DNA from 4 places in the Clostridioides sp. ZZV15-6383 genome. Region 3 is predicted to be linked to each of the others. Evidence: riboswitches for the same ligand, from Rfam matches in the RefSeq annotation. Region 3 holds a riboswitch; each other region holds the start of a gene.
The links. Region 3 has a riboswitch for cyclic di-GMP ahead of KGF42_RS11540 (M60 family metallopeptidase). Riboswitches for the same ligand answer to the same signal wherever they lie in the genome.
Positions count from the first base shown of each region.

Region 1 (8,171 bases), on a different contig from region 3:
ATCATACAAAAGATTTTTGCTTTTTTCTCTTAATTTACTTTCAACTTCCTTAAGTTGTTTTTCATACTTTGGCATAAGTGCTGTTTTCTCTTTATATGTATTTAATTTCTCTGTAGCTTGTTTTACAGAATTTTTTGTAGCAACGTATTTCTGATATTGAGGATAAAGTCCAAAGTACCCATATGATAAAATAGCTAATAAAATTATGACCTTTATAAGAATTCCTTTTAGACTAACTTCCATTTTAAATATATCTTTTATGTCTTTTTTAAATATATCTTTATTCATTAGTTAATACACCTTCTTTCAGGTATAATGTAATACTAAATGTATAGTTAGAATCTTCTTCATTACTTTTTATGCTATGTAATTTAATATCTTCGAAATAATACAATCCCTTTAATTTATATAAAAATTGACCTATATAAGAAGAATCTTTAGCATTTCCTTCTATATTTATAACATTTGGTATTTTATCATATAATGGAGTTTTATCATCTTTATCTGTGTCGGTATTATTAGTCTCACTATTTCCAGTTAATGCTTCTGATACATTTGTAGTCTTACCTTCATTTAAATCATTATTTGTTTTATCTCCATTACTATCACTTTTCGTATTTGATTTTGTTTCATTATTACTTGATTTATCTGTTGTAGTTTTATTGCTGTTTGAGTTATCAGTTTTATTAGTAGTATCAAGATTTTGATAAGTCGTCGATAAACTTGTTAGTTCAACTTTGCTTGGAGTATTTTTATCTATATCATCCAATAAATTTTCCCATTTTACCTTTTTTCCAATTAACATATCATATACCTTTATTTCTTCGCTTTTGCTTTGTATCATTTTTTCTATATTCCCAATCTGATAATATGCAGATTCAATATTTCTTATTTCACCATTAACATTTTCAAGTTCTTTATTAACTAAGCTATTTGAGAAAATTAAACATAAATAAGGAATAGCAAGTACTAAAATAACTATTGGCGCGATTTTCAATATATTTTTCATCTGTTTAGCTTTCATCTGTTTTCTAAGTATATCTATTGGTAAAAAGTTTATATTTTCAAAATCCCTTTTACCTTTAGGCTCTATCATACTTCCTAAAAGCTCTACAATTGAATTTATATCATCTTCATCTATATCTCCAGTTATCATATCAGATATATCCATTATCTCAGTAAGACCTTGAGAAATATAATTTGAAAATGCAGAACTAAAAGCTTCATAAATTAATTTATTGGAATATCTTTTTCCTAATATTAATATAGTATCTGTAACCTTACCAAAGTTTCTTGACGAATAGTAATTCATAAGACCTTTTGATTCTTCTACTACATTTAATAATTGCATATCCATGTCTTTAGCAGTTATCTTTATAGGTATATTATCACTGATAAATAAAGTATCTTTCTTGTATATATTTATAATTGTACTATTGTCACTTATATTGGTTACCATTATATCGTTATAATCTAAATTTTTAAGAATTCTTAAATAAGCTGTTGATAATGTATCTATCCTATCTAATATCAAATCAAATTCATGCATTATCTCTACAATTGCATTTACTTCTTCCTTTTGTATAGCTCCAATAATAAGATTTAAACTTGCCTCATCACCATCTGAATTATCATATGTTTCACTAGATACTTCATATGAAAACACATATTCATCTGATTCCAAAGCCATCATCTCATCCATCTCTAGCTTCATAAATCCATCTAAATCCTTTTTCTCCATCTTAGGAAGTTTTTGGGGTTTTAGAATTACATCTCTTGTATTTAAACAAAAAACTACATGTCTTGATTTTAATTTCACATTTTCTAATGCGTACCTCAATAGAGCATACTTTTCCTTAGAAAAATCTTGCACAATATCCTCTATTGAAAACACATTAAGATTTTTTACATAAAACTTATCTTTATCATGTTTATATCTGCCCTCAACTATGGAAATAGAATCGCCATAATATGATACATAAACCTTGTTCATTTGTCCTTTCCCTCCTACATAGCATCATATATACTAAGCATTGGCATAAATATTGATACAACCAGTACCGCAACTATAATACCAACTGCAATTATTAAAACAGGCTCTATCATTGATGCCATCCTATTTAAATAAATCTCGGATTCATACTCATAGAATTCGGCTATCTGTCTACTTATATTCTCTAATTCCCCTGTCTGCTCACCTATAGCTATCATCTGTACCAATACAGAATCAAAATATGTATATCTCTGTAAATTTTCTGCTAAGCCCTCACCTCTTGTTATTCCATCTTTAGCTGATGCTAAAATCTTTTCTGCCATAGTATTATTTACACTATCTATAATGTAATCAAGTCCCTGAATTAATGGGTACCCTGTTGATACAAATAGATACAAGGCTCTTGAAAATCGTGTAGCTACCATGCAGTTTATTCCTTTTCCTAAAACAGGTATCTTATTTATGACTCTATCTTTATGTGCTCTCCCAACTGGTGTTTTTAGATACTTCTTAAATTGGTAAATAGATAGTATAATAGCTAAAAGTACTATTATCCAAAACTTTTTCATAAACATACCAAACCACATAACAATTCTCGTTATAAGTGGAAGATTTGCACCTACTGTTGTAATTGAATTAATCATCTTAGGCACCATAAACGCTGTAAATATAAAAATCATTATAAATGAAGAAATCAAAACTATTAATGGGTATGTCGCTGCATTTCTAAGCTTTTGCTTAATTCTATGTTCACTTGAATAAAATGAAGCCATACTTTTTAGTACTTCATCTAATTTACCTGTAGCCTCACCTGTAGCTACCATAGCACCAAGTAACTTTGGAAACTTTGATTTTGGTGAAAGCATTGAATCTGCAATAGTAGAACCTACCTTTATTTCTGCCACTACACGATTAATTTCTTCTCTCAATGTAACATTGGTTGACCTTCTAGCTAATGTTTCTAATCCTGAAATACTATTTATACCAGAAGATACTATAATCGCAAATTGTCTACAAAAGTGGCTTATCTGGTCAGCTCCTAAGTCCTTTTTTCTCTTTCTACTAAATACACTTATGTTTTTACTCTTACTTTCTTTAATTTCAAGAACTCTAAGATTTCTTTTTCTAAGAAGACTTCTAGCTTCGTTAAAATCATTGGCTTCAATCACATCAGTTTGCTTTTTTCCATCCTCTTTTATTACTGTATACTTAAAACTTTTCATAATATCATCCTTTAATCAGTCATCAAAATTATTCTAATCATTTCTTCTACTGTTGTCTTTCCATTTAAAACCTTTTTAACTATATCCTCTTTTAAACTAACCATACCTTGTTTTCTAGCCATCTTTAAAATTTCTCTTTGATTTGCAGATGAATCTATTAACTCTTTTATTTCTGGAGTAATTTCAAGCATTTCAAATATACCTAGACGTCCCTTATATCCAGTATTATTGCATCTTTCACAACCTTCCCCTTTATAAATAGTTACTGATTCATTTACATCAATGCCAAGAGCCTTTTTTTCTCCAGTATCTGCTTCATATGAAGCCTTACAATGCTCACATATTTTTCGTGTAAGTCTTTGAGATATTACCCCTAAAACAGATGAAGTTATCAAAAAACTTTCCACATCCATATCTAAAAGACGTGAAATTGCTCCAACTGCTGTATTTGCATGCAATGTACTTAAAACTAAATGTCCTGTAAGAGAAGCTCTAATTGCTATTTCTGCTGTTTCAGTATCTCTTATCTCTCCAACCATTATTATATCTGGGTCTTGACGCATAAAAGCTCTAAGTCCACTAGCGAAGGTAAGTCCTGCCTTTTCATTTATTTGAGATTGATTTACACCAGGTAATTCATACTCTATAGGGTCTTCTATTGTTAATAGGTTTCTATTCTCTGTATTTAATTGATTTAACATTGAATACAATGTAGTGGTCTTTCCACTTCCAGTAGGGCCAACAACCAATATAAGCCCATAAGGAGTGTTTATCAATTCGTCATACATCTTAGAGCCATGTTCGTCTATTCCTAGTACTTCTTTACTAACCATAAAATTACTCTTATCAAGAACCCTCATGGCTATCTTTTCATCCCTATTGGTTGGCATTGTAGAAACCCTAAAGTCTATAGGCTTATTATCTACTTTCAAATAGATTCTACCATCTTGTGGGATTCTTTTTTCAGATATATTTATATCTGACATTATTTTGATACGGCTTATTACTGCCTTATATGGTGCTGAGTTCATCCTCATATATTCCCTTAACATCCCATCTATTCTAAATCTAACACGCATATAATTTTCGCTTTGTTCTATATGTATATCACTTGCTTCCATTCTAACAGCATTTTCTAATATGTTATTTACTAATCTTACTATTGGAGCAGCATTTACATCTTCTTCAAGTATTACAGTTTCTCTTACTCCACCAGTTCTATTTTTGTTGTACTCAGTCATTGCTTTATTTATTTCTGAATGTGCATAAGCATGAGCTATTGCTTTGTTTATATCGTCTGCATTTGATATAAATATCTCTACGTCTTTACCTGACATACGTCTTACATCTTGAACTGCTTCTCTGTCTTGTGGGTCTGACATGGCTAGACATATTTTATTTCCATCAATTTTGAATGGAAATACAGTATATCTTTTGCATATATTTTCTGGAACCATTTTAGTAGCTAAGGTGTCTATTTCTGTTCCTTCTAAAAATATACTTTCTATATCTAAAAGTTCTTTTAATACACTTATTAATAAGTTACCATCTATAAGTCCTTCTTGTACTAGAATTTCTCCTAGTCTTTTCCCGCTGTTTTTTTGTTCTGATAATGCCCATTTAAGCTGGTCTTCTGTTATGTATCCTTTTTCGACTAGTTTATCTCCTATTCTAACTTTTTTAGCCACAGATTTCACTCCTTTACTATCTCAATTATATCATCATTTATGATTGGAGATTAAAGAAAATAGTATAAAAAAACAGGAAGATTTTCTTCCTGTTTTTTTAAGATGCTTTTTATTGAATCCATAATATTTTTTATAAAAATATAGACTTAATTATTTTTTGAATCCATCACAGTATTATCTATAAGAACTATATATAGAGCTTTGTTATCTACTTTTGTAGCACTTGTTAATGGACTTCCAAGATTATCAGCTGAAATACTTGTATATATTTTTTTATCGCCTATATCACTCAATAATTTTGCTGATTGTGCTTCTGTTAATGTAACTCCATCATCATTTGTACCTATCTGTAATACTAATTTATTACTAACTTTAATCAATTCATATTTTCCACCTATATCTGCTTTATCAGGAAGAGATTCCATATAATCATTTAAGCTAGTTAAACCAGTTTTATCTCCTGTTGTAACTGGTATCTTATTAGTATCTGAATAATAAGATAATGCTGCACTCTTAACTGAGCTATAATCAGACTCAACACTTGCTACCTTAGCCTTATTTATATTACTAAATAAAGCTGGAACTGCTACTACTGCTAATATACCTATAATTGCAATTACTACCAATAATTCCACTAAAGTGAAACCTTTTTTATTCTTTCTTAACTTCATTTTTATTCCCCCTCAATTTTTAATTAATATTTATTTATAATATATCTGGTTAAAAATCTAAGTAAAATTATTTACACGTACTAACCAGATTTATTTCTAGCATATAACCATTTTTAAACAAAAAAACTATGAAAATAGAAGTATCTATAAATAAATACAATTTCATAGCCGGTTGCACCACTAACTCAATATGCTCCAAGGTGCCCACATCACAGAACATACATCAACGTTTCTATTTTATTAAATTCAGAATAATATATAACTCATAATAGATATACATATCCACATATATTATATAATAGTTACCACATTTTAGCAACACATGTTATATTATTTATATATACCAAAAATTTACATATTGAAACATGATTTCTAAAAATAACTATACTCCACAAAAAGAAACATCTCCCTACAATCATCATATATCGTAAGGAGATATTTATAAATTATCATTTAGTTTTATCATTATCATTTCCATCCTTTGCTAGTATTTATTTGAAAGCTAAAAGCTATTACAATATAGTATTTTATAAAATCATCAAATACTAAAAAAGAGTTGCTTAAAAGGTTTTTATCCTTTTAAACAACTCCTATAAATCTAATAAATTAGAATAATTTGCTTACTGATTCGTTAGAGAATATCATTCTTATAGCATCACCAAATAAAGGAGCTACAGTTTTTATCTTTATCTTATCTATTCTTTTCTCTTCAGGAAGTTGTATAGTATCAAGAACTATTAACTCACTTATCTCTGAATTAGCAATTCTTTCAATAGCTGGTCCTGATAATACACCATGAGTACAACAAGCATAAACATCCTTTGCTCCAAACTCTTTTAGTGCATTTGCAGCATTAACTATTGTTCCTGCTGTGTCTATCATATCGTCTAATAGTATAACATTTTTACCTTTAACATCACCTATTAAATTCATAACTTCACATACATTAGCTTTTGGTCTTCTCTTATCTATTATAGCTATTGGAACTTCTCCATTTAAAGTATTAGCAAATTTTCTTGATCTAGTAACACTTCCTAAGTCAGGAGATACTACTACTAAATCTTCTATTTTCTTTTCATTGAAATAATTTGCTAATATCGTTCCACCTAGTAAGTGGTCTAATGGTATATCAAAGTATCCTTGTATTTGAGCTGCATGTAAATCCATTGTTAATACTCTATCTGCTCCAGCAGCAGTTATTAAATTTGCAACTAATTTAGCAGTGATTGGATCTCTTGCCTTAGCCTTTCTGTCCTGTCTTGCGTATCCATAATAAGGAATAACTGCTGTTATTCTTCCTGCTGATGCTCTCTTTAACGCATCAATTAAGATTAATAACTCCATTAAGTTATCATTCACTGGACTATTAGTAGATTGCACTACAAACACATCACAGCCTCTTACTGTTTCATTCATGTTTACACATATTTCACCATCACTAAATGTACCTACTTCACAATCTAACACTGATACACCTATATAGTCAGCTATTTTCTGTGCTAACTCTTTCGATGAATTACCTGCAATAATTTTAATCTCGCTTCCGCTAGTATTCATTTATGTAACCCTCCTGAAAATTTTAAAATACTAATGAATATAATTTATAATAATTTCGAGCTAAATTTTTTAGCCAAAATAATAAACTATATAACTACTTACTTTGGTCATCTTTTTGATTCTTCTTTTCTACCCAGCCCTCTTTAATAACTTGCCTTTCTCTAGCTATTGCCAAAGCTCCATCTGGAACATCATGTGTTATTGTTGAACCTGTTGCTATATATCCTTTTTCTTCCACAACTACTGGAGCAACTAAATTAGAATTTGAACCTATAAATGCATTATCTTTTACTATTGATTTAAATTTATTTTTACCATCATAGTTTACAAAGACTACTCCACATCCAATATTTACATTTTTACCAACATGTGCATCCCCTATATAAGAAAGGTGAGATGCTTTTGAACCATCTTCTATAATAGCATTTTTTACTTCTACAAAATCACCTATTTTCACATTGTTTCCTAAGTTACTCTTTGGTCTTAGATATGCATATGGACCAACAGTAGTATTTTCTCCAACTTTACTATCAATTACAGTTGAATTTTTTACTTCTGTACCATCACCTATTTCTGAATTTGTTATAAATGAATTCATTCCAATTATACAGTCTGAACCTATCTTTGTTTTTCCTTGTAACATAACACCTGGATATATTATAGTATCATTACCTATCACAACGTCAGATTCTATATAGGTAGAGTTAGTGTCTATTATAGTCACTCCATTTACCATGTGAGATTCATTTATTCTTCTTCTCATAATCTCTTCAGCCTTTGATAATTCTACTCTTGAGTTAACACCCATAAGTTCTTCAATAGTTGAACCTGCAAATGCACCCACTTTTAATCCTTTATCTCTCATTATTTTAGCAGTATCAGTTAAATAATATTCGCCTTGTGCATTGTTATTATTTAGCAAATCTAAAGCTTCTCTAAGACTTTTTCCATTGAAACAATAAATTCCAGAGTTTATCTCACTTATCATTTTTTCTTCTGAATTTGCATCTTTTTGTTCTACTATTTTAAGGAGGTCGCC
Region 1 covers NZ_JAGWCV010000023.1:3,671-11,841, reverse strand. The annotation lists gene KGF42_RS10050 (type 4a pilus biogenesis protein PilO) at 1-288, opposite strand, end outside; gene KGF42_RS10045 (PilN domain-containing protein) at 281-1,993, opposite strand; gene KGF42_RS10040 (type II secretion system F family protein) at 2,008-3,216, opposite strand; gene KGF42_RS10035 (ATPase, T2SS/T4P/T4SS family) at 3,228-4,904, opposite strand; gene KGF42_RS10030 (prepilin-type N-terminal cleavage/methylation domain-containing protein) at 5,051-5,575, opposite strand; cyclic di-GMP riboswitch class II at 5,733-5,818, opposite strand; gene KGF42_RS10025 (ribose-phosphate diphosphokinase) at 6,182-7,132, opposite strand; gene glmU (bifunctional UDP-N-acetylglucosamine diphosphorylase/glucosamine-1-phosphate N-acetyltransferase GlmU) at 7,227-8,171, opposite strand, start outside.
Region 1: it holds a riboswitch for cyclic di-GMP, as region 3 does, so the genes downstream of both, KGF42_RS10030 (prepilin-type N-terminal cleavage/methylation domain-containing protein) here and KGF42_RS11540 (M60 family metallopeptidase) in region 3, are expected to answer to the same signal.

Region 2 (8,171 bases), on a different contig from region 3:
AAATAAACAAAAACTATTTATATACAGTTTTTAAATATTTTAAATTTATATTTCTTAAAGATATTGTAATTACTACTCTTCTTCTATTACAATCATTTGCTAATTACTGTACGTAATTACTGTAGTAATTTCATGTATGTAATTTCATGTATATAACAATATTACTTATATTTATTAAAAAATAGTACCTTTGTAACCATCAAAAGTACTATTCTTTATCTTTTTTTATAAAATATTCTTACTATAGAAAAATTATCTCAAAAGTATTAATAAATACTTATTTTATATATACAGTTTAGAAAAAACTTTTAAATAGAGCTGCTACTTTCCTCTTCTTTTTCAATGAAATAAGATACAATAATAAATGGACTTAATGATAGTTTTTCTGATACTTCTATAATCTCACTAATAGTTGGATTATTTAACTTATTAAGTTCATCTAAAAAATATTTCTCCATAATATACCTCCTATCTTATTTTGATTCAATTTCTTTTTTAATAAAATATTCTGCTAATTCACATGGTTCAATGGAAAGGGCTTTTGAGAGTGATATAATTTGTTTTACTGTTGGGCTATGTACAAAATATTCCTTCTCTAGGTCAGAAATATAACTTTGGCTTATATTAGCCAATTTACTCAGCTGATTTTGAGTTAGTTTTTTTGATTTACGATTAGATTTTAACACATTTTTCATATTATTATACTGAAAAAACATATTTAAATTTGTATACATACATATTTATTTAAATATACATTAATGTTTTGTTCAACAATTAATCACCCCCTCTTACATTATATGTCGAAAAATAGAAAAATAAATAATTTTTTTAATAATATATATTTAGAAAATACTGGAAAATATTAAAAATATCATAATTCTATAGATTTAAAATGAAAATATATTGTACGTATGTAGAATAATTTATATTTTATAAAATATATAAGGTAATATGTAAAAAAAACACTGAAATATAGGTCGTACCAATATTTTTGAAGTAATTTTTTGTGCTAAAATGTAAATAAGTTAAAAGATTAATTATAGGGTAAAAGATTATTCTTAGGGGGAAATGGTATGATAGAAAAAGAACTTGAAGAAAAAATGAAAAAAGAAATGATTCATATTATAAAAATTATTCGTAATGAAAGAGTTCTTGAATTTACTTATCAATATTTAAAACGAATAGAAAAAAAAATAGCCCATTAACAGGGTTATTTTTTTATGATACCTTTAATAAGTTTTTCTATTATTTCTAAATACTCATCATCTAACTCTGGTAATAACTCAATAATATTTCTCATTTTAGATTTGTTATCAAGAGCTATATCTGAAAAAATATCTGGTAATATTTGTAGCAATAATTTTTCTTCTGATTCACTTAAATAATCTCTATCTTTATTACCAACTCCATAAAGAAGCCAGTCCTTATTTATATTAAATTTAGAACAAAAGTGGTTAACATATAATTTACTAGCCACCATACGACCGTTTTCAATATTTGCAACTACATTTCTAGTGACACCTAATATTTCTCCGAGTTGCTCTTGAGTTAGATTTTTTTCTCTTCTTATTTCAACAAATCTTGTTTTTGTATCTTTATCTATTTCGCACATAAAATCACCTCTTTAGATTATTATACCATTGAATTATGTGTTAGGCTACACAACTATTTTATTAAAGGTGTATATTATTACATTTATCTATTGAAAAAAATAATAAGCAATGGTATAATGTGTACATATACACCAATATGGCTATATAATTGTATATATACACACGCAAAGAGGTGGTTTTATGAAAGATAAAGAGAATTTAATAGCAAGAATAAAAAGTCATTTATATGAAGTAAAAGATGTAAATGATTTGGATAATATAGAAAAATTAGCATATTGGTTTCATTCATTACAAAATTCATCTACTAATAATAAAAAATCTGATGAAAAAGAGAAAACTAATGTAGATGTAAATAATTTATAGCTTAATTTGTGACACAATAAAAATTATTGTGTTAATTTTTAAAATATATTATTTATTTTAAATAAAAAAACAAAGAAGGTGATTTTTAATTGAAAAAAAATAAATTATCTGTATTAAGAGAAAAAAGTGGTCTTACAAAAACTGATGTTGCTATATTTCTAAACATGACAACATCTGGAATTACAGGAATTGAGAGGTCTACAAAAATAAGTTTAGATAAAGCTATAAAACTATCTAAAATATACGGTGTTTCTATTTATGATATCTTTAATGCGAGTAGAGAATTTATGGAAGCATAAAAACTGAATATAAGGGCAAAGCTAGAGAAATTTAGTGACGCAAAACTATAGGGACTAAGGCTAATTAGCTAAGTCAGCCAGTTGCCGAAAAGAGATTGTCTTTTTGTAACTTAATATAAAAGATGCTCTAAGGTATCTTTTTTTTAGTTTGTAATTGAATTGGCAAAAAATATGTTAACAAACTAAAAATGTCCCAAAATGTAACAAATGTAATAAAAATTAAATAACTCTATATTTATGTACTTTTTTAAGGAGGAGTAAGTTGAGAGAATTAGATAAAGAAAAAATAAGACATCTATATTTAAAAGGACATAATGCAAAAGAAATTTCAATTTTATTAAAAGTAAACTTTGAAAGTGTAAGAAAATGCATAAGTAGAAATTTTGCTCATTTGAAAGATATACATAAAAAGAATAGTGATTCTGCTGTAGATAAGGTAAAAGAACTATATTCAGAAGGGTATAATGCGAGGGAAATAGCAGATATTTTAAATAAAGAAGCAAATACAGTTAAATTATACATCTATAGAAATTGTGTGGATTTAAAAAATATACATAAAAAGAATAATGAAAAGGTAGTAGATATAGAAACAGTAAAAAGATTATATACAAAAGGATATAAAGCAAAAGAAATAGCAGACATTTTAAATAAAGAAGCAAATACAGTTAATTTATGCATCTATAGAAATTGTGTAGATTTAAAAAATATACATAAAGAAAATCGAATAATAAGAAAAGATACATTGAAATTATTAGACAGGCATAATAAGACTCATATAAGTGATAGTTCCTTTCTTAAATATAATAGACAAAGTTATGAAAATGATAGAAATGGTAATTTAAAGTTTAATGATAAAAGGGGTTTAAAACCATATGACATACCTAAAAAATATAAAAAAAAAATATATTGATATTTTTAGTATCTAATTAAAAAAGTCTCCAGGGGACTTAGAATGTGAGGGTAATATTATGATTAGAGGAGTTGTTTATTTATGCAAAGATGTTTATTGATATAATAATGAAATCTTTTTTTAAACTTATTTTCTTAGGAACACTTGGAGGGATAAATATATTTATTGTATTAAAATTTAAAGAGGCTATGTATAAGTAATTCCATAAAACTGAACCTGTATATGGAATTTATTAAATAGATTTTATATACAGGTTCAGTTTCAAATAAAATATTTTAGGAGACGGATAGTTGTCTCCTTCCCCCTCTTTTTTACAGAAAATAAGAATTTTCATATCTAATAAATTAATTAAACTTTAGTTAGGAGAGAACAATATCTTTTTAATTATACGATCTATTTTATTTTTATTTATATATGAGTAATACAAATTTTGCAATATTTTTAATATGGATTTTAGCTATAGTTTTAGTGTGTTTTGGCGACTTTGGTATCAAACATAAAAGTAAAGTAAAAATAAGTAGGGGCTGGAGAATGATTATCGTAAGTGTGATAACTTTATCTAGTATGCATTACTTTGATAAAAACTCAAGATATAATCCAGATTTTAATTTCAAAAAAGTTTATATTTGTAATGATAAAGTAAACAAATATGATATTGTAGATGATATTTTATTTTCATCTTCTTATAAAGAAATAGATGATGATAGGAATTATATAATATTTGTAAATGAAAAAAATAAAGTTATAAAATATACAGGATTAAATAAAAAGTATCAAATTTTAAATTCATCTTTAAGAATGTATTCAAAAAAAAATGCTATATTTAAATTTGAGAAATTAAGATATAAGGATAAAACAGTATATGAATTAAAATAGTATTTTTAAAATTTGAAGTTTATAAATTGAGGTAATTTTTTAGTTGATAAATTTTCTAAAAAAGGAGTCCCTTGGGGCTTCTTTTTTAGCTGTTTTAAAGATTATGAAAATAAATTGAAAGGAGTTGAAAATAATGCTTGTTGTTGTACCATTGTCTTTATTAATGATAATTTTTCTTTTAGTTATTAATGTGATTTCTGAATCAAATTTAGATACTTGTATGAGTGAAGAGGATTATTAGTAAAAGAAAGAATTAGTTTTAAGCAATAAGAAAAATATTTAGGAGGTTTTTTGTGAATAACAATATAGCAAGAAGTAAAACTAGGAAAATTGACATAGGATCATCAGGACTTATTTTAATAGGACTGAGTATTATGTTGTTTTTAATTGTTTGGATAATGGAACTAATGAATAATTACTTAGAATTTCATTATATAAATTATACAAAAGAAATTTTAATTTTATCGAACATTTTTAAACTTACTTTAATAAGTGGAATATTTCTTTTCATAGTTCAAGGACTGGGAAGTACAATAGATTACATAATGTATAAAAAAATTAGAGGTGGTTCAAAAAGAAAAAATAAATATGTCCCCTGGGGACTATTTTTAATTTGATTACAAAAAGTACTTTCTAGGGGTACTTTTTTTTATATAGATAAGATTAAAAAGGAGGAGAAATAATGAAAAATTTGTTATTAGGTACTAAAATGATAACTCAATCTAGTAATTTTATGTTAAAGATTAATCAAAAAATTACCAAATTAATTAATTTATTTATTTTAAGAGTACAATGTAAATTAAAAAAAACAATAGCTAAACAGAAAAAAATCTTATGTAATTCTAAAGGTGCTATTGAATTTACTCTTCAAAATATTCTAGTAGGGATAATACTTATTGTTGTAGCAGGATTATTGTTAAAGTTCATAGCAGGTTTTCTTAATGATGATATGTTCCCATCATTTAAATCTAAGATTATCAATATGTTTAGTATTTAGATTATAATATGAAATATTATATATTATCAAAGATAAGTATTTTACCAAATGATGAAAAAATGAGATTGAGTTTAAAAGGTTGGATTCTATTAATATTACTTGAAATAATATTGTCTGTTACAATATTTAATTTTTTTGAAGATATTACATTAATTATTAAATATTTTATTTATGTACAAATATTATTGTATACAAGTTATGTAGATTCTAAAACTAAAATTATACCTAATGAAATTCATATTTTAATATTCTTATTAGGTTTAATAAATATTGATTTTTACTCATCTGTACTAAATTTATTTGTTTTATCTGTACCATTTTTTATAGCTGCATATATAACAGGAGGTATAGGAGGAGGAGATATAAAATTCATGGCAAGTAATGGATTTTTTATTGGTTTTAAAGGTACTGAAACATTTAAATTTATTATAGGATGTTTGCTACTAGCGTTATTAATTAATCTTATAATGTTGATAGTTAATAAAAAAGCATTTAAAAAGCAAATTGCATTAGCACCTTATTTATCTATAGGGTGCTTTTTATCATGTCTAATATAATAAATGGAGGTAAAAAATGGATAGTATAAAAATGTTGTTTAGAAATAAAAAATTTATTGGTTTATTATCATTGATAATAGGTTGTTCTATAGCATTTATCTCACCTACTTATCAGAAAATAAAATCTCAAACGACTTTTGTAAGAGTATCAAAAACAATAAAGCGAGGAGAAAAAATAAATGATAGCCAAGTTAGAGAAATAAATACATCAGATTCAAAAAGTTTACCATCATCATTTTTGAAACAAAAAAAGGATGTAGTTGGTAAATATGCAATTGTAGATATGGAAAAGGATGACCTTGTTTTAAAATCAAAATTATCAATGCAACCTGTGGCTGAAAATGAGTATTTATATGGTTTAAATGGTGAAAAAAGAGCTATTTCTATAACAATAAAAGACTTTGCATCAGGTCTTTCTGGAAAACTACAAACAGGAGATATAATTTCCATAATAGCTACTGATTTTGGAGATGATAAAAAGACTATAGAACCACCAGAACTGAAATATGTAAGGGTTTTAGCAGTAACAAATGCTAAAGGAGCTGATAAAGAAAATGATGTTATAAAAAGTGATGAAAACGAAAATGAAAATGATTTGCCAACAACAATAACAGTTATGGCTAATGAAGAACAAACAAAATTATTAGCTAAATTGGAAGTTGAGAGTAAAATGCATATTTCTCTAATTTATAGAGGGACAGATTATTATGCAGACAAATTTATAGAGGAACAAGATAAAGCAATAAAATCACTTGTAACTAAAACTTTAGATGTAAAGACATCAAAAAATGAAGAGTAGGAGTGTGAAAAATGGCAAAGAAATTTATTGCTATATGGGGTAGCCCAAATAGTGGTAAAACAACATTAAGTATAAAGATTGCTAGAGAATTTTCTTTAAACAAAGAAAATGTCCTTATTATCTTTTGTGACTACTTATGTCCAGTAGTTAATACTGTTTTACCATATTCAAAAGAACATGATAAGTCTATAGGAAATGTTTTGTCTTCAATTTCTTTGGAAAGAGAAACTATATTTGAAAATCTTATTACAGTAGATAAGAATAAATATATAGCAACATTAGGATATAAACAGTCAGAAAATTTATATTCATATCCAGAATATTCAAGTGAAAGAGTAGTGACATTTTTTAATATGTTAAAAAAAATGGATTGTTTTGATTATGTTATTGTTGATTGTTCAAGTTATTTTTTAAATGATCAACTGACTACAATTGCACTAGAAATGGCTAGTGATGTCATTAGAACTATTACTCCAGATCCTAAATCAATATCATATTTTGATTCAAGTTTACATTTATTAATAGACCAAGCATTTGATATAAGTAAACATAGACCAGTTTTATCAAGTGTGAGAGAGTCAGATGCAATAAATGATATTGAAGAAGTTTATAATATCAAAAATAAAATATGTTATTTAGAAGAAGTAAGAGAACAATTTCTTTGTGGTGAATTATTTTCTGAATTAGTATCTAAAAGAAAAAAAATATATAATAATCAAATTAAAAATATAGTATCCCTAATATCTAATCAAGAATTAAAAGAAAAAAATAGATTTTTTAGGAAAGGAAAAAATTGATGGATTTTACATCAGAATTTAGAAATTCTAATTTAAACAAAAAAGTTATATCTTTGAAAAATAATTCTGATTTAGATTATAGGGAGTATCAAGATGTTTTAGAAGAAATTAGAGAATTTATAACTACAAAATATTCTGGTTTAATAAATAAAGATGATGGACAAAGAAAAGAACAATTAAGAGCTTATATATCAAAATATATAGATGATTATGGGATAATTGTAGAAGATAAGTCTAAAGAAGATTTAGTAAAAGAATTAATCTCTGCAACATCAGGATTTGATTTTTTAGATAAATATCTCTTTAATAGAAATGTAGAAGAAATAAATATAAATGGATGGGATTCAACAAGAATAACTTTTAGAGATGGACATAAAGAGTTTACAAAAGAAAAGTTTAGTAGTCCAGAACATGCAGTTAACGTAATACGAAAGTTACTTAGAAAATCTAATATAACTTTTGATAATTCTAAACCAACTGTAAGAGGACATTTATCAAAGAATATAAGAATTACAGCAGTTGGAATGGGATGTGTTGATTCTGATAGAGGGGTAGCAGTCTCAATCCGTATTATAAATCCACAAAATCTTACTATAGATGATTTTGTTAAAAAAGGTACTGGAACAAGACAAATGTTTGATACTCTTATTTTATGTTATAAATATGGCATTAGTGAATGTTTTGCAGGACCAACGAATAGTGGAAAGACAACAAGTCTAACTGGTGTACTTAGTGAAGCCGTTTCAAATGATGATCGAATTGTAACTATAGAAGAAGAAGTTAGAGAGTTTGATTTAGTTAAAAGAAAAAATGGAGAAGTAATAAATGAGGCGATTCATTTGGTAACAAAACATAGCGAAGATTCAAAACAAGATATAGACCAAGAAAAGTTGTTAGAAATATCTATGACTATGAATCCAGATTATTTTGTTATATCAGAAATGAAAGGTAGAGAAGCCT
Region 2 covers NZ_JAGWCV010000017.1:55,201-63,371, reverse strand. The annotation lists gene KGF42_RS08615 (hypothetical protein) at 309-458, opposite strand; gene KGF42_RS08610 (helix-turn-helix domain-containing protein) at 474-716, opposite strand; gene KGF42_RS19830 (hypothetical protein) at 1,074-1,205, shown strand; gene KGF42_RS08605 (helix-turn-helix domain-containing protein) at 1,211-1,612, opposite strand; gene KGF42_RS08600 (hypothetical protein) at 1,794-1,976, shown strand; gene KGF42_RS08595 (helix-turn-helix transcriptional regulator) at 2,066-2,275, shown strand; cyclic di-GMP riboswitch class I at 2,280-2,364, shown strand; gene KGF42_RS08590 (hypothetical protein) at 2,538-3,185, shown strand; gene KGF42_RS08585 (hypothetical protein) at 3,717-4,061, shown strand; gene KGF42_RS08580 (hypothetical protein) at 4,355-4,678, shown strand; gene KGF42_RS08575 (hypothetical protein) at 4,744-5,058, shown strand; gene KGF42_RS08570 (prepilin peptidase) at 5,067-5,615, shown strand; gene KGF42_RS08565 (RcpC/CpaB family pilus assembly protein) at 5,632-6,414, shown strand; gene KGF42_RS08560 (AAA family ATPase) at 6,426-7,211, shown strand; gene KGF42_RS08555 (ATPase, T2SS/T4P/T4SS family) at 7,211-8,171, shown strand, end outside.
Region 2: it holds a riboswitch for cyclic di-GMP, as region 3 does, so the genes downstream of both, KGF42_RS08590 (hypothetical protein) here and KGF42_RS11540 (M60 family metallopeptidase) in region 3, are expected to answer to the same signal.

Region 3 (8,171 bases):
TTTGTTATAAATGACCATGCTGATTTGTTTATTTTTCCTTCATCTGATAATTTTACAGTACCAACTTCAAACTCATCTGTTGGATTTAGATGATAATCATATGCAACTACTTTATATGTAAATGCTCTATTATTAAGAGGAGATATATTGTCAGTAAATTTAGCTTGGCTATTTCCTTTTGCATCTACAAATCCCACTGTTCTATATTTTACTTGAGTTCCATTTTCACCATCTAAGTAGTTTCCATCACTTCTTATTATCTCATATCCCAATATCTTATCTTTGTCTTTATCAACATCTAGGTCTATAGATATTTTATTAGATTTAACTAGAGAACCACTTTGTGCCCCATCAGCAAAACCAGCACTTACTTTTGTATCCTCTGCCATGCTTGCTATATTTTCATTTAAAATCTTTCTTCTAGCTTCATCATTTATATATTGTATCTTTCTAGTCTCTTTTGCGTACTTTTTACTATCCATTATACTGTTTAGCTCTTGTGTAATTTCTACTCCCCATGCCTTAAAGTAATCTCTTAAATCTTTTTCAACAACACTTGATGCCATTGCAACTAACATTTGGTCTTTTGGTAAATTATTGATTGGGTCACCACTTGAAAGTGCCCTGTATTTTCTTGAAATTTTAGCGTAGAATGTATCATTGCTTAAATCAGCATCCGAGTTATTCTTTAGCATTGAACCAGTAAAATCATCGTCATAAACTAAATGTAATTGCCACAACATTCCAAGTCTCTCAAATACATTACTTGGTATACCTAAACTGTTTGAAGTTACATGTTCATATATCTTATCCATTGTTGAACCTTCAAGTCTTGAGTGTGTCTTATCATCAAATGTTTGAGCAAGTAAAGCAAGTACATTGTTACTAGTTTCGCTATATGTCATCTTACCAATGTCTGTAACATGTCCTATCTCATGACCTATTCCCCATCCAAATAAACTTCCTCCTGTAGCTTTTCCACTAGCATCTATTTGGAAAGGTACTCCATTCATAAGTCCTGGAACTGAACCATACTCTACTCCTACATGTAAACCAGAAGCATACATAAATGCTCCAATAAACATTCTTTGATATTTTATATTCATACGAGATTTAGGAGCCATATCATTTTTAGTTATGTCAAATTCATTGTCATCTACAGTTCCATTACCATCTAAGTCTTGTGTCTTAAATACTCCTCTTTCAGAATATATTAAGTCCATTATTTGTTCCCATGCAAGCATACTATTGTACAATCTATCTACTTGTGTATTTAAATCAGAATTTCCTTTTGATATTCCTTGATATACAGCTGTTGCAGGAACATTTAATGTAACTTTATCACTTTCAATATCTGTAGTGTTTAATACACCAGTTGCTTCTGAATATCCATATGAATTGCCAATATTCGTTCCTGGATAATATGGTTCTCCATTTATATCATTCTTATATTTAGTTAATTCTTCTATATAGGCTCTTATCTTTTTCTTAGATTCAGAAACTCCTTCAGGACTCTTATCATTTATCATTCCATTTAAGTTAAGATGTGGTATCTTAGTAGCTCCTGCTACACGTACCTTTATATCTCCACCACTTGGAGTATCATAAGGGTATCTTATGTACAAGCTTCCTCCACACTCTACATCTAAACTATGAAGCTTACTTAACTGAATTACATTTTTACCAGTGTTAAGATTTATTTCTCCACTCTTATATGCACCAGACTCTCCATAGTATTGTGTATATATCAGCTTAGGAGTTCTACCACTTTTACTTCCAACATATACTGTGATTTCATCTCCAGCTCTAGCAGCTACACCCAATGCTTGCCAATCATTTCCCATACCTAGATTATTAGACTTAACAGTATAGTTCCCACTCTTATCTTTGTATCTTCCTGAAACATTTATATCTTGATTTACAGTTGTTACATCAGCAAGTGTAGCTCTATCGTTATACAAGTCTTGTGCTAGCTTTAATTCTCTATCAATAACTGTCTTATATGGATGATATTCCCCACTCACTTTATCAGGAGTACTAATTCTATCTTTTAATTCCGTTATTTTTTCTTGAGTTACATCTTCTTTTAATTCAACTTGTAAGTCATCTACAAATAAATTTCTTACATCTTTTTCTATACTGTCATACTCATAGAATTTAAGTTCTGATATATTCGCTTTATATGAATAAGAAGAACAAACACTTACTTGTACTTTAGTAGCATTTATTGGTTCCTTTAATCTGACCATTACATATATATTATTATTTACAGGGTCTGTCTTTGTTTCAAAAGGTACATCACCTAAATTATGTACTTGCCCATTTTCGTCCCAGTATTGTATTTCAAAATCATTAATTGTCTTATCAGAAACATCAAAGCGAGGTGTAGCCATAAAAGTATCCATAGTATAAGCTTTATCAAAAGTTATTATTGGCCCTCTATTCGTTCCCTCGGCTGCATTATATGTTGGGAATGTCCAGTGTGTTGTAAAGTCTCCATCTACTATATTGAATCTATCAAATGGATTTTTATCATTATATTCACTTTTGTCATATCCATCTGGATAAGCAACATCTACAATGTGATTTGTTGGTATTCCAAAGCCTGCATCTAACTTAGTAGTATTAATTAGTCTATAGTTAGGTGTTGTTGGAGCATCCATACTTTCAGTTGTACCTATATATGTTTTAGACATTCCACTAGTTCCCAAGTGGTTAGTAGCTGTCATTTTAACTTCATATGTTGTATTATCCTTAAGACCTTCTATCTTTGAACTTGTCCCACGAATAAGCTTATCATTGTATTTTATCCAGGATCCATTAGAGCCTTTTTCTTTATAGTACAAATCAAAGTCTTTAGCTTGTTTATGATTTTTCCAACTTACATCAAGAGATTTAAATTTACCTTTGACATTTATACCTTCTGGTGGTTCTGGTTTTGTATCTGGAACAACTTGAAATTCTATTATACTATCAGGACTAAATTGTATAGGCTTATAGTTTGAGTCTACATTTTCTGGAACTCCATCCAAGTTTTCTGCTGTTGCATCTTTATATCCACTACTCCAATCTCCATTTAAAGACTGTATGCTAACTCTATATAATCCATATGCTTGTATATCTCTAACATCTATAGTATTTTTACTAGTTTGTAATTTTTTAGTTGATAATACCTTTCCGCTACTGTCAATCGTATCTAATATAAGCTCATATGCTGATACATTTACTTCATTATTCCAATAAAAAGATACCTTTTCATTTCCAACAGCAGTACTAGTTGATATTTTATTGATTTTAGGTATATTCATATCTGGCTTTGGTATTTCTTTATAAACATTATTTAAAAACTCAACCTTAGATATTTCTGCAAGATTTCTATCATTTGCTGTTGTAGCTGTTATTTTTATTGTTATCTTTTTTACTGCTACTTGTTTACCAAGATTTATTACTATATCGCTATCTTGAACTTCTGCATATGTTTCTACTGCTGACCTACCGTATGTAGATATTGTAGAACTATCATCTTTGCTGATATTGTCTTCTTGTTTTGATGTATCTTTGTCTGAATCAGACTTATCTGTTGATGAATTTTCTTTATCATTATTTTCTTTATCATTATTTTCTTTATCGTTATTTTCTTTATCAGTTGTATTTGAAGTTGAATCTTCTTTATCATTTTTTTCTTCTTGATTACTGTCTAAGTTATTATTATCAGACTGCTCTATATTTTCATCTTTATTATTTGTTTCTTCTTGTTCATTGTTTACTTCCTCTTGCTTCTGTTCCTCTTTTAAAGTTTCCACATATTCTTTATTTTCATAAGGAACCTGCTGAACATTACCATCTTTATCTGTAACTTCAACTATTCCTTTTGCTGGAGCATTCCCTTCAGGTGCTTTTATATTTATGACTTCCATATCAAGTGCTTCTGATAAAGCTATATCCATTACTGCTGGTTTTTCTTCTGATATCTTATCACCTGCATTTACTGGAGATATTTTAACTCCACTATTCTCTTCACTGAATAAATCCTCTACAGTACCCTGAATATTTGTATAACTGTTTTTTTCTAATGTTATTTTACTTGTATCTACTATAGGATTAGTAGATACTATACTCTCTAGGCTTTTTGCGTCTTCACTTTGCCCTAAATTTTTCTGAACATAATCTAGGTCAGCAATATCTACCTTTCCATCTCTATTTAAATCATATTCACTTTTATTTGAATTTATATTTTTTAATACATTCTCATAATCACTCTTATCCACTTTTCCATCATTATTTACATCACCCATCAAGAATAGTTCATAGTTTAAAGGTTGATTTTTATCATCTACACTTGCTCTATTGCTTAATAAAACTCTTTGTGAATAACTTGATATATCAATGTCTTTAATTTCCTTACTATTAAAGCCACCTCCAGATACCTCTACATTGTATTTTCCAACAGGTAAATTATTAAATACAATATTATAATATGATATATTTTCATCTTTATTTTTTATTTCACTTCTACTTGCAGATAGTTTCTTTATAGTATATTCTATATTATCTGTCCCAACATTTACTGTTCCTGAATCTTTTTCTCCAAGCTTTATTATTCCACTATTGTTACGATTATCTTCTAATCGTAACTGCATATTAGTCATACTTTCTGACTCATTATTTTTTATTGGAAGTGAAAAATTTAAATCTACTTCAAGACTCCCCCTTAACTTTTCTGTAACTGATTTTTCAACTGCTCTTATCTTACCCTCTAATATAGGTTCTGCAAAAACGTTTAGTGGTGCACTACACATCGATACTGCTAGTACACAAGATATTGCCTTTTTCATGAAACAACAATCCTCCCTTAATAAATATCTAACTTTTCATGAATTTAAATACTATAAGTTTCAGACAATAAAAAAGACACTCAAAGAGAATCTTAATTATAAAATAAAAAGACTTTACTCTTTTTAGCAACTGGCTGATATGGCTTTAAAAGCTTTAATCCCTATAGTTTTGCGTCATTAGATTTCCCTAATTTTGCCATTTAATTTTCACTACTTTCTTACCCATTTTATATTATATTTAAACTTTTTAATACAATTTTTTCAAATTAAATTATAAAAAAATAACATTTATATTAATCTATTAATATAAATGTTATTTTTCATTATAATTTAATTATTTATATAATTTTCTCACAAGCATAACTTTTTGTATATTTTCCTTATTCTTTATATCTTCCATAAAACTCATGTGTCGCATATAGATTCTTATCCCCTGTTATAGCTATACCAAATCCCATTATTTCATACCCTTTATGTAACATATTAGTACCTTCTTCTGGATTTGTCTTCCACTCATTAAAAATAAAGTTTCCTATATCATCTGCATCTCTATTTGTATACACAGGTTTATCTGGAATTTTATATTTAATTATATTTTCACCTTGAACTGCAATATATCCAGGCTTAATCTCACTCCAATCCAAGTACTTCAAAAAAGTAGAATATGAATTTTTCCCATTTATTGTATGAGATAAAGTCTTCTTATTTGCCATCAAATTAGACCAGTCATTCGCTAGCCCTTCTAATCTACTTGCTACAGATAAAGCTCTCACTCCATTTTCTTTTCTATATTGCTTTGTAAGAGCATATACTTTACCCTTTATTCTCTCTTTAAATTCTCTATCATTTGGATTGTAATATAACCCTTGTTGATTTGGTGAAGCTTGATTTATACATTGTTTGATAACATTCTGATTTATGCCTCCTAGTACAGTCAATTTGTCTGCACCACTTAAAATGCTCTTATTACTACCCTTTTCAACTAAGACTAAAGGAGCATTTTTTGCTATTGTAGAGGCTGCCAATGCGTCTGTTAATTGCAATCCTTTACTTAGATAAAATTCTTTACTATTTTTATAAAATTCTTGTATAACCCTCTTATTGGTATCAAATCTATCTGTTCCACCCAATCTAATAGAGTTTGTGCTCTTAACTAATTCGTCACTGATTATTTCACTAGAACCAAGTGCATAACTCTTTAATCCTGTTATGTCAAATCCTACACTATTTCCATCTGTAAGTATTATAGGCACTCCATCTCTAGCAGCTACTGGTGATGCACTTATAGCATCTGCTTCTCCTGTAAATCCATTGGCTATAATTACTTTATCTATTGGCTTAATTTCTTTGATTTTTTCAGCTATTTTTATGCTTGTATCAAATCTATTTTCACCAAATATTCTTTGTACAACCTTCTTTTTGGATAGTAACTGATTCTCAACATTTTTACTTATTGTTGATTCTGAACCTATTATATATACAGTATTTGCTTTATTTAATCTTTCCATAGTTGTATTTGGAATCTGATTTTGTTTTGTCATTAAAATAGGTGCATTTAAAGCTCCAGCTAAACCACTTGCACTTAAGCCATCTGCTAAGCTATTATCTGAATTTATTAGTATTGCTGTATTATAGTTTTGCTTGTCTGCTATTTTTGCTGCTGTTTCATACCTGTCATTACCTTTTATTTGGTCAACTGATGTCAACGCATTTACTATAGGAGTATTTAGCATTACTAAAGATAGTGTAAGTCCTATAGCTAATATCTTTTTACTATTCTTCATATTATTCTCTACCCCCAATATATTTTTCACATTTTTTATTAGTATTTTTGTTCGTTTTGAATCAAAAGTTACAGTTTTGTTACCATATTTTATATATGATACCATAGTTATCCATACAACTCAAACAATATACTTAAAGTTTTTATTCTCCATAAATTCAAAACATTATAACTTATTTATTTAATTAAGCAATAAATTCAAAATAATATATGTTAATAAGGTATTTAATCATTATAAGCAGTATCATTTATAATAATTTTTTTATAATATGAATTCCATAATATTATAATCAAAAAATAAAATAAGATATCTCAATCTAATTCTAAATGAGATACCTTATCCTTATTATTTTTATTTCATTATTTGTATATATTTTCTAATATATACACTATGTCTTACATATTGACAGATTGTATAACTATATATTATCTAAATAAACTTTAATATTAATTCCTATACCTTATTAGTTCTTAGTAAATAAGTTTATTTTTTCTGCTATTTTTTCAATAGCATTTTTAGCTATTCCTTCACCTATTTGTACTAACTTAGTAACATTCTTAAGTCTTAACTCAACTACTTCTTCTTGTGATTTAGAAAGTTCTTCTGTAGTTAACACTATTGGAGCTTTTGAACTAGCTGCAAGTGGTGCTGCTGTAAGTGCATCAACTAATTGTCCATTTCCACCTACATAACCATCTTTTGCAACATATGCTTTAGTTGCACCTGCGTAGTACTTATTGATTACTTTAGCATTAGTATCTTTTCTATTTTCTCCAGCCAATCTTTCAACTTTATTATTTAAATCTATATCAACTAATTTGTCTTCAACTTCTTTTGATACAGAATTTTCTCCACCTACTATTTCTAATTCTTTTCCTTTTAATAGTTTTTCAGCATTTGCATCTAATTCGTTGCCTGTAACTATTATTGGAGCACCAAATTGAGCAGCTCTAGCTGATATACTCATAGCATCTGCTTCTCCATTTCCACCTACTACAAAAGCAGTCTTAAATGTATCTTTTAATTGTTTTGCTATTTCTAAAGAAGTTTCAAATCTATCTTCTCCAGAAACTCTCTCAACTTTGCTTACACCTAATTTAGAAAGTTTTTCTTCAGTTTCTTTTGATATTTTAGATTCTCCACCTACTATATATATTTTCTTAGAAGATAGATTACTTCCAAGTACTCTTAATATTTCAGTTTCTATTTCTGATGGTAATGAATCTTTTTTAGATAATAATATTGGTGCATTTTTTTGAGATGCAAGCGGTGCTGATGCTAAGCCATCAACTATAGCATCTTCTCCAACTAAAATTATAGCTTCTGCTTCTCCATCTTTGAATCTCTCTTTACTAACTTCTACTGCTGTCGTAAATCTTGAATCACCAGATAAAACTTCTACTTTTAATTCTTTTCCGTCTTTTACATCAGTTAATACTTTATGTAAATCTCTAGCTAACTTATGGTTTTTACTTGAAACGCTTATTGTTTCTGGCTTTTCATTTGCCTTACTTAAAACTATATCAAAGCTTGATTTTTCTGGCTTATCTTT
Region 3 covers NZ_JAGWCV010000028.1:18,543-26,713, reverse strand. The annotation lists gene KGF42_RS11540 (M60 family metallopeptidase) at 1-4,835, opposite strand, end outside; cyclic di-GMP riboswitch class I at 4,958-5,043, opposite strand; gene KGF42_RS11535 (cell wall-binding protein Cwp9) at 5,216-6,619, opposite strand; gene KGF42_RS11530 (cell wall-binding protein Cwp8) at 7,083-8,171, opposite strand, start outside.

Region 4 (8,171 bases), on a different contig from region 3:
AGGTTCATTATTCAAGTTGTATCTATCTCCTAAAACAACTTCTGAGTTATCTATAGGATTTCCAAGACCATCAAGTACTTTACCTAGTAAATTATCACTACACATAACACTTAAAGGTATCCCCTTAGAAATAACTTTACAACCAGGTGCTATCAATGTTAACTCTCCTAATGCCATTAATATTATTACTTCTTTATCTTTAAAACCTACTACTTCACAATTCACTGGTTTATTGACTTGATTATATATAACACATAACTCTCCAACAAAAGCTTTTATGCCTTCAACTTCTACAGTAAGTCCTATTATTTTCTTAACTCTACCTTCCGATATAGTGAGTTTTAAGTTTTCTATTTTCTTATTTATTTTGTCAAAATCTATAAATATATCAGCTTTATACATACTTTATTCACCAAGCAATTCTTCTTTTAGTTTTTCTATAGCACAATCGATACCAACTATTATTCTTCCATTTTCCTTTTGTATAATAGCATTTCCTTTATCTATGCTATCATCTGCAATAACAAATACACTTGATTTTAATGATGTTTCTTCCTTAAATAATTCAAGTTCTTTCTCTACATTATCTTTATAGAAAGAATTACATCTTACTATAAATGAACTACTTCCTTCATAATCTTGAATAATTTGCTTTAACAAATCACTCATAGATTCTTCATCTTCAAAGTGCTTTTTTAAAATAGAACTAACCATATTAATAGCAAGCCTTATAATCTCTTTATTTTTTTCTTTTATGTACTCAGTCATCTTTTCATTAGCTTGTAATAAGATTAAATTTGCCTGATTTTTTATAAAATCTGCTTCATCTTTAGCTTTTTGGGTATATTCATCATATGACTCTTTATATCCATCCTCATATCCATTTTTTTGACCTTGACTATACCCTTTTTCATATGCTTGTTTTTCTATATTTTGTGCATTTGTTCTTGCTTCTTCTAATATCTCATTCTTTTTTATCTCAGCAGATTCTATAGTTTCTTTTATTACCTCGTCCCTAAATCTACAATCTTTTTCTTTATTTATGTTTGATTCTCCCACTCTAGCTTTATCTATTATGGTTAAATCTAGCACTCCTTTATATGATGCTTTTTTATTTTTAATAATCTTATTACTCAACAAAGTCATCACCAAAATTCCTTACAATAGCTATAGCACCTTCTCTTTCAAGTTTTCTTACACTATTTACTATCTTTTGTTGAGCAGCCTCAACCTGTGTAACCTTTATGACACCAACCATTTCCATTTCTTCTTTAAGTGCATCTGCTGCCCTAGAGGATTGATTTCTATATATAGCATTTGAAATCTCATCATCCACACCTTTTAAGGCATACACTAAATCCTTCATAGTTACTTCTTTTAACACTTTTTGTATACTTATATCATCCAGCTTAACAATGTCTTCAAAGACAAATATGTGAGATTTAATTTGAGCTGCTAAAGCTGGGTCTTGTTCTTCAATAGTTCCCAAAATATTCTTTTCTGTTTTTCTATCAGAGTTAATCAATATTTGGACTAAAGTAGATACTCCTCCATAATCTTTAAAATCATCACCACTTATTGAATGTAATTTATCTTCTAATGAACTTTCAATTACTTTTATTACTTCTGGAGATATTGAACCCATTGAACTTATTCTCATAGCTACTTCATTTTGTAAATCAAAATCTAAATATGATAAAACTTCTGCTCCATTTTCTGGCTCCATATGTGCAAGTAAAACGGCTATAGTTTGTGCACTTTCATTTCTAAGTATTTCTAATATTTTCTTTACATCTAGTTTTATAATATGTTTAAAAGGCTTTGTACTTGTATTTATTGATACACCTTCAAGTAATTTATTTGCTTTAGAATTTCCCAAAGCATTACTTAACAACTCTCTTGCATATTCAAGCCCACCTTCTATAACATAATCTTTTGCTCTATTTATTTCTACAAACTCTTTTAAAATTTCTCTTCTTTCTTTTGAAGCTATTGAAGAAATATTTGCAATTTCCAAACCTATTTTTTGAACTTGTTTATCAGGTAGACTTTTTATTATATCACTAGACACAGTTGGACCTAATGTCATTAATAGTACAGCAGCTTTTTTTAAACCCTCACCTTCTACCTTCTCATCCTTATCACTTTCATTTATATCACTCAAGTCAAACGCATTAACATTTGTAATTTCCGTGGACACGTTCTATCCCCCTTACTCATTTAACCAAGTCTTTATTATCTCTGTTACTTGGTCTGGTTTTTCTTCTGCATACATTTTAACAGCTTCCTCTAATGTCAGTTCTGGGTCATCTCCTAATAGAGGATTATCTTTCCTATCAATAGAATCAGATTTTGAACTATGCTCTTCATCTTCATAATCCATATCTTCTTGTTCACTTCTCTTCTTATATATTAAGTATCCAATAGCACCAACTGCTATCACTGCCACTACTCCAATAACTGCTTTTATTATGTTCTTTTTAAATCCTTCTTTCTTAATCTCTTCCAGCTCTTGTTTAGCTTCTGCCTTCCCTTCTGGGTCAAATACCATTGAAACAACGCTAAGAGTATCTCCCCTCGCTTCATCCATACCTATAGCATTATTAACAATATCTTCTACGTCAGCTTGAACACCTTTAGCTATTTTTCCATCTATCGCAACAGAAGCTGTCAATCTGTTAAGTTCTCCAGGTGCAACTATAGTATGAGTTTCAATCTTACCTGTTTCATACTCAAAACTCTCATCTAAACTATCTTCTGTATTAGTACCATTGTTATTTCCTTGGTTATTCATGTTAGCATCTACACCTTGAACATTATTTGTAGCAGATTTAGATGAATTTTTCGACCTAGTTTCCTTTATAGCAACTTTATCAGGGTCAATTTTTATTTCAGTTTTTTCAGCTGTATCAAAACTTAAATCAGCATTTACTGTGACTTTTACTTTTCCTGTGCCAAATATTGGCTCTAGCATTTCTAAAATAGATTTTTCCAGCTGTTTATTTAATGCTTGTTCAGACGCCTTATTTTTATCAACACTAATACCACTATTTATTGGTTGATTATTTGCATCAACTTCTTCATCATCTAAAATACCTTCAGATAATAAATTCATTTTGTTATCAATGACCTGAACATTTTTCTCTGGTATATTTGTAACACTTCCTGATATAAGCGCCATAACCGATTTTATTTGATTTTTCTCTAAAGTTGTTCCTGGCTTTAACATCAAATAAACTGCTGCACTTCCTGGAACAGCCTCCTTCTCAAATACTGATGACTCTCCAAATGTTATATGTACTCTAGTATCTTCCACTTGTGGAAAACTCTTGATTGTTTTTTCTATTTCACCTTGCATCATTCTTTGTTTCTTAATTTGAAACTCTTCATCAGTAAGCCCTATTGATGAACTATCATCCATTAGTGCAAATCCTTTAGAACCACCTGTAAGACTTGGTGCTAACTCCAGTCTTAACTTATCAACTTCTGTTCTAGGTACATAGATTGTACTTCCCTTTACCTTAGTATCTATCTTTCTAGATTCTAACTCTGCTGATATATCTGCAGCATCTTGAACATCTAGTTCTGAAAATAAGACTGCATACTTATTTTTACTTGCAGATATTGCTGTAAATACTAGCGCTAAACATATAGCAATAATTCCTATACCTAATGCTATCTTAGTTCCCTTTTTTAGAGAACTTATCTTTGTCCTAGATTTAGCAACTTGCTCCTTAATCTTATTTTTAAAACTGGCTATCATTGATTATTACTCCTGTTCAAAAGGCTAAATTTGTACTTTATTCATTTCTTGATATGCATCATGAATCTTATTTCTAACTTCTATTAAATATTGCATAGATAGCTGTGCTTCTTGACCTATTAACATAACTTCATGCATAGAAACATCTTCGCCTTTTATAAATTTTTCTTTCATATTGTCTGCTGTTACTTGTTGAAAATTAACTTTATCTATAGTATCTATTATTACATCTTCAAAGTTCTTCTTTTCTTCTTCATTATTAAGATTTAACGGTTTTGTTTCTCCAATCAAGTTATCTAACTTTGCACCTTGCATTAAATTGTTAATTTGTGTAATTGGCATAATTTATCCCTACTTTCCGATTTCCAAAGCTTTCGATATCATAGATTTCTGAGCATTCAATGTATCTATGTTAGAATCATATGCTCGTGAAGCTGTTATTAAATCTGTCATTTCAACCAATATATTTACATTTGGATATTCTACATATCCATTTGGCTTTGCATCTGGATGAGATGGGTCATATACTTCTTTAAGAGGTGATTTATCATCTTCAACAGATGTGACTTTAACTCCTAGCATACCTAATTTATTATCATAATTTTCTTCAAATGAAACGACTTTTCTCCTATATGCTTCTCCATTTGGACCTCTTGTAGCATTTATATTAGCTACATTGGATGATATGATATCCATTTTCAAACTTTCTGCTGTTAATCCACTAGCAGAAATTCTCATTCCACTGAACACACTCATCTTCTAATTACCTCCCACTTATTATTGATTTAGTCATTGCTATTTTTCCATTTGCAAAACTTATCAAAGCATTATATTGTAATGTTGCCATTGCTTGATTTACTTTTTCCTCTTCTATGTCTACATTATTACCATCTACTCTTAATCCTTTAGAATTATCTGTTTTTTCTTCTATTTTGGGCATGGTATCATTTAATGTTTCTTCAAAAGTTACATAGTGTCTTTTATAACCTTCAGTATTTATATTTGCTACATTATTTGCTATTGTCTGGCTTCTTAGGTTAGTTGCATCTAATCCCATTTTTATAATGTCATATGTATTCACACTCACTCCTCCTCAAAATATATTTTATCTATTTTATTTATTAATAAAAAATGAAGTTGCTATATTACAAAAAATAACTTCTTTATTTATCTAAATTAAATCCATTTCCACTAGATTAATACGGTAATATATACATTTAGTAAGAAAACTAATATCTTTCCAGTGAATCTCATTGAAAATATAAAAAAATTTTAATATGTATTTAAATATTTCTTCAGAAAGTTGCCTTTTTTTGTAAAATAGTAACTTTTTAAGATAATTTATCTTTATTTCAAGTTATAATTGGTAAAATATGTTATTATATGTACTTTCTACTGCAATAAAATAACTTTCCCATAACAAAATGACTGCCAAAAAGGCAGTCATTCCAGACTCCTCCTACGTATACAATATACTTAGGACTCTTTTTGGCAACTGGCTGACATAGCTTGTATATACAAACCTTAGTCCCTATAGCTTTGCGTCACTAGATTTCTCCAGATTTGCCTATTTAGTTTTAACTTAAGTATACAATAAATAACAAATTTTTTAAATATTTTTTTAAATATTTTTTCTATATAATTTTTTAATTTAATTTCTAATATCAATATTATTTTTAATATACTTATATTTATAACATTTAACTTATATAATGTATATATATATTAAAAATATACAAAAATTTACAATATAAAATAAATTTATTCTAAGTTCACCTTTTATGCCAATCTTATTAAAATAATCTATTCTAACATTATTTTCCAATTTAACATTTAAGCATTCATATTTCTTTTAAATTTTTCTTTCTATTCCCTCTTTCGTTGTTAAAAAACTTGTATTTTTTCACTACTTTTGATAAATTTTATTTTAGACTTGTTATATATGAATACAATTTAAAATGTCATATAAGCTAACAGAATAAAACAATAAAGGGTCAAACTTTAATTAATTTGCCCTTTTATCATTTTATATTTATCGAAATTGATAGGTTTTTAACTATTTTCCAAACCTAAATTTACCTACTTATGAATTGATTTTAATTAAATATGATTATTTAAAACATATTCTAGTATATTAGTATGTATTTTTTCACCACAACTGCCGTCTGTATTTGATAGTACACTATTTAAAGAATTTAATCTTTGATTTAGCTTATAGTCATTATTGTTTTTTACTAAGTTCATAAATTTTATTAAATCCATTCCATCTTCTCCCACTACATAATTTGAAAATATATCAAAGATTCTTGAATCATAATATTCATGTTCCATATTTATATCATAAATTAATATAGGTTTCTTTGTTTGAATATATTCTATTAATACAGAAGACCTATCTGTTATTAAAGCATGAGATAAGTTGAATGATTCATAGTAAGATACAGAGTCATCTAAAATAATATTATTTTTTGTAGATATTGAATCTAACAAAACTTTGTATCTATTAAAACATTCTGGAACTTTAGATTTTACATACTCAAGTTCTAAGGGATGTGGTCTATATATAAGACCATACTCTTGGCTATTTTCAATAATATCAAACACATTTTCAATCTCATCAATAACACCATCTTTACCATTAGGTATTTTCATTAGATTAGTTGTCCATAATAAAATGATTTTACCCTTTAATTTAGATTCATATTCTTTATTTATATTATTCTGTTTTAAATTGTAAATTAAAGAATCAAATTTCGGAGACCCAATTGTTAATATTTTATTTTTATTTATACCACTACATTCTGCTATAATTTCAAATGCAGGAGATTGCACAATAACCTTATCAAAATTTCTAGATGCTATCAATCCATAAAAATTTAAGTAAAAACTAACAGGATAAGTTCCAGATATTCCATAAGCAACATATACAAGCATATTAGTATATCGTTTCAAGTTATAAGAAAAATAATTACTATCTACCATAGTCGCATTGTTACAGTCATCATATTGATTATGAACATATATTATATCAGGCTTTTCCTTAGATAAATCAAAATCATCATAATGTATTATTGGAACATCTTCAGGAAAATCATTACCTTCATATGCATATATTTGAGTTATACCATTAGGCGTATCAATTAACTTGTAATAAGGTATGGGAACTACATAGCAGTCACACTTCTCATCCAAAACCGCAGATTTCCAGATACTTTCTAAGCTATTCCACATTTTAGCATTATAAGGCATAAATACAATTTTAGTTTTTTTATCTAGACTATTTTCTATTATATTTGATAAATAGTTTAAATTACTTATGATAAGTTCACAATCTTCAATAAGTCTTATATTTTTATACATGGAAAGTCTTAAAATTTTTACATAAGTTTCATCAATTAAATTCAACAAGTTTTTGTTGCTTCTTCCAGAGTTATTTATATATTTTTTCATATAATTAATAGCTTCAAGAGATGAATTAACTATTGATTCACTTAAATTATTATTTTTTATATACTCAATACCCTCTATAAGTATTTGTATAAGATTTAAAACTTCATTTTTTTTGTTATAGTTCATCAGATTCACCTTAATTTTAATTTTATTTATATTAAAACTATCGCTTTAGTATAAAATAATGCCTTTCTGTATCAGAGTATTGACTTATATCTGTTAAGAAGCTTTTGCTTTCAACAATTTCAAATCCTTCATCTAGTAATGGTTTTAAAATTTCTTCATATTCTTCTATAGTTCTATATATAACATTATATTCTGAATTTAATTCTTTCGAGTAAAATTCTTTTAAAGTTAATCTCTTATTTATTCCAATAGGGATAGATAGATAGATAGATGCTTTTTTATCTAATATTCCTAATAAGTTTTTCAATGCTATTTTTAGTTCATCGTCATTTATATACATTGTGACACCTGCCAATAGAATCGTATCAAATGGCATTTTAGATTTAACTTTTGTATCATATGGAGTATTGGTAAAATCACATACTTGAAAATCACAGTCATTATCAGGAAATCTTTTTTTAGCAATAGCTATTAAGTCTTCAGCAAAATCTGTCCCAAGGTAATAGTTACATATAGGAACTATATAATCAGCTAACCTACCTACCCCACAACCTATATCCAATATATTTGAATTTCTAGTTATATTTAGTTTAGGAATTATTATTTCTTTTTCATATTTATCTAAAGTGTTAGCATAATCAGGATTTTGATCATTACATTTCACTGAAATATAGGGATTATCTGGAGTATGCTTTTTAGCTCGTCTATTCCAAAATTCTTGAACAGTATCTTTTTTTATATCTACATGTTTTTCATAAATTCTCGTTGAATTATCCATATAAAATCTCCTTTATTTTTTGTTCCTATACCATTTTAAAGCTTCATTATATTC
Region 4 covers NZ_JAGWCV010000039.1:24,590-32,760, forward strand. The annotation lists gene fliI (flagellar protein export ATPase FliI) at 1-402, opposite strand, end outside; gene KGF42_RS13675 (FliH/SctL family protein) at 406-1,146, opposite strand; gene fliG (flagellar motor switch protein FliG) at 1,130-2,200, opposite strand; gene fliF (flagellar basal-body MS-ring/collar protein FliF) at 2,213-3,763, opposite strand; gene fliE (flagellar hook-basal body complex protein FliE) at 3,788-4,105, opposite strand; gene flgC (flagellar basal body rod protein FlgC) at 4,115-4,519, opposite strand; gene flgB (flagellar basal body rod protein FlgB) at 4,527-4,844, opposite strand; cyclic di-GMP riboswitch class I at 5,251-5,341, opposite strand; gene KGF42_RS13705 (CDP-glycerol glycerophosphotransferase family protein) at 5,864-7,339, opposite strand; gene KGF42_RS13710 (class I SAM-dependent methyltransferase) at 7,377-8,117, opposite strand; gene KGF42_RS13715 (NTP transferase domain-containing protein) at 8,130-8,171, opposite strand, start outside.
Region 4: it holds a riboswitch for cyclic di-GMP, as region 3 does, so the genes downstream of both, flgB (flagellar basal body rod protein FlgB) here and KGF42_RS11540 (M60 family metallopeptidase) in region 3, are expected to answer to the same signal.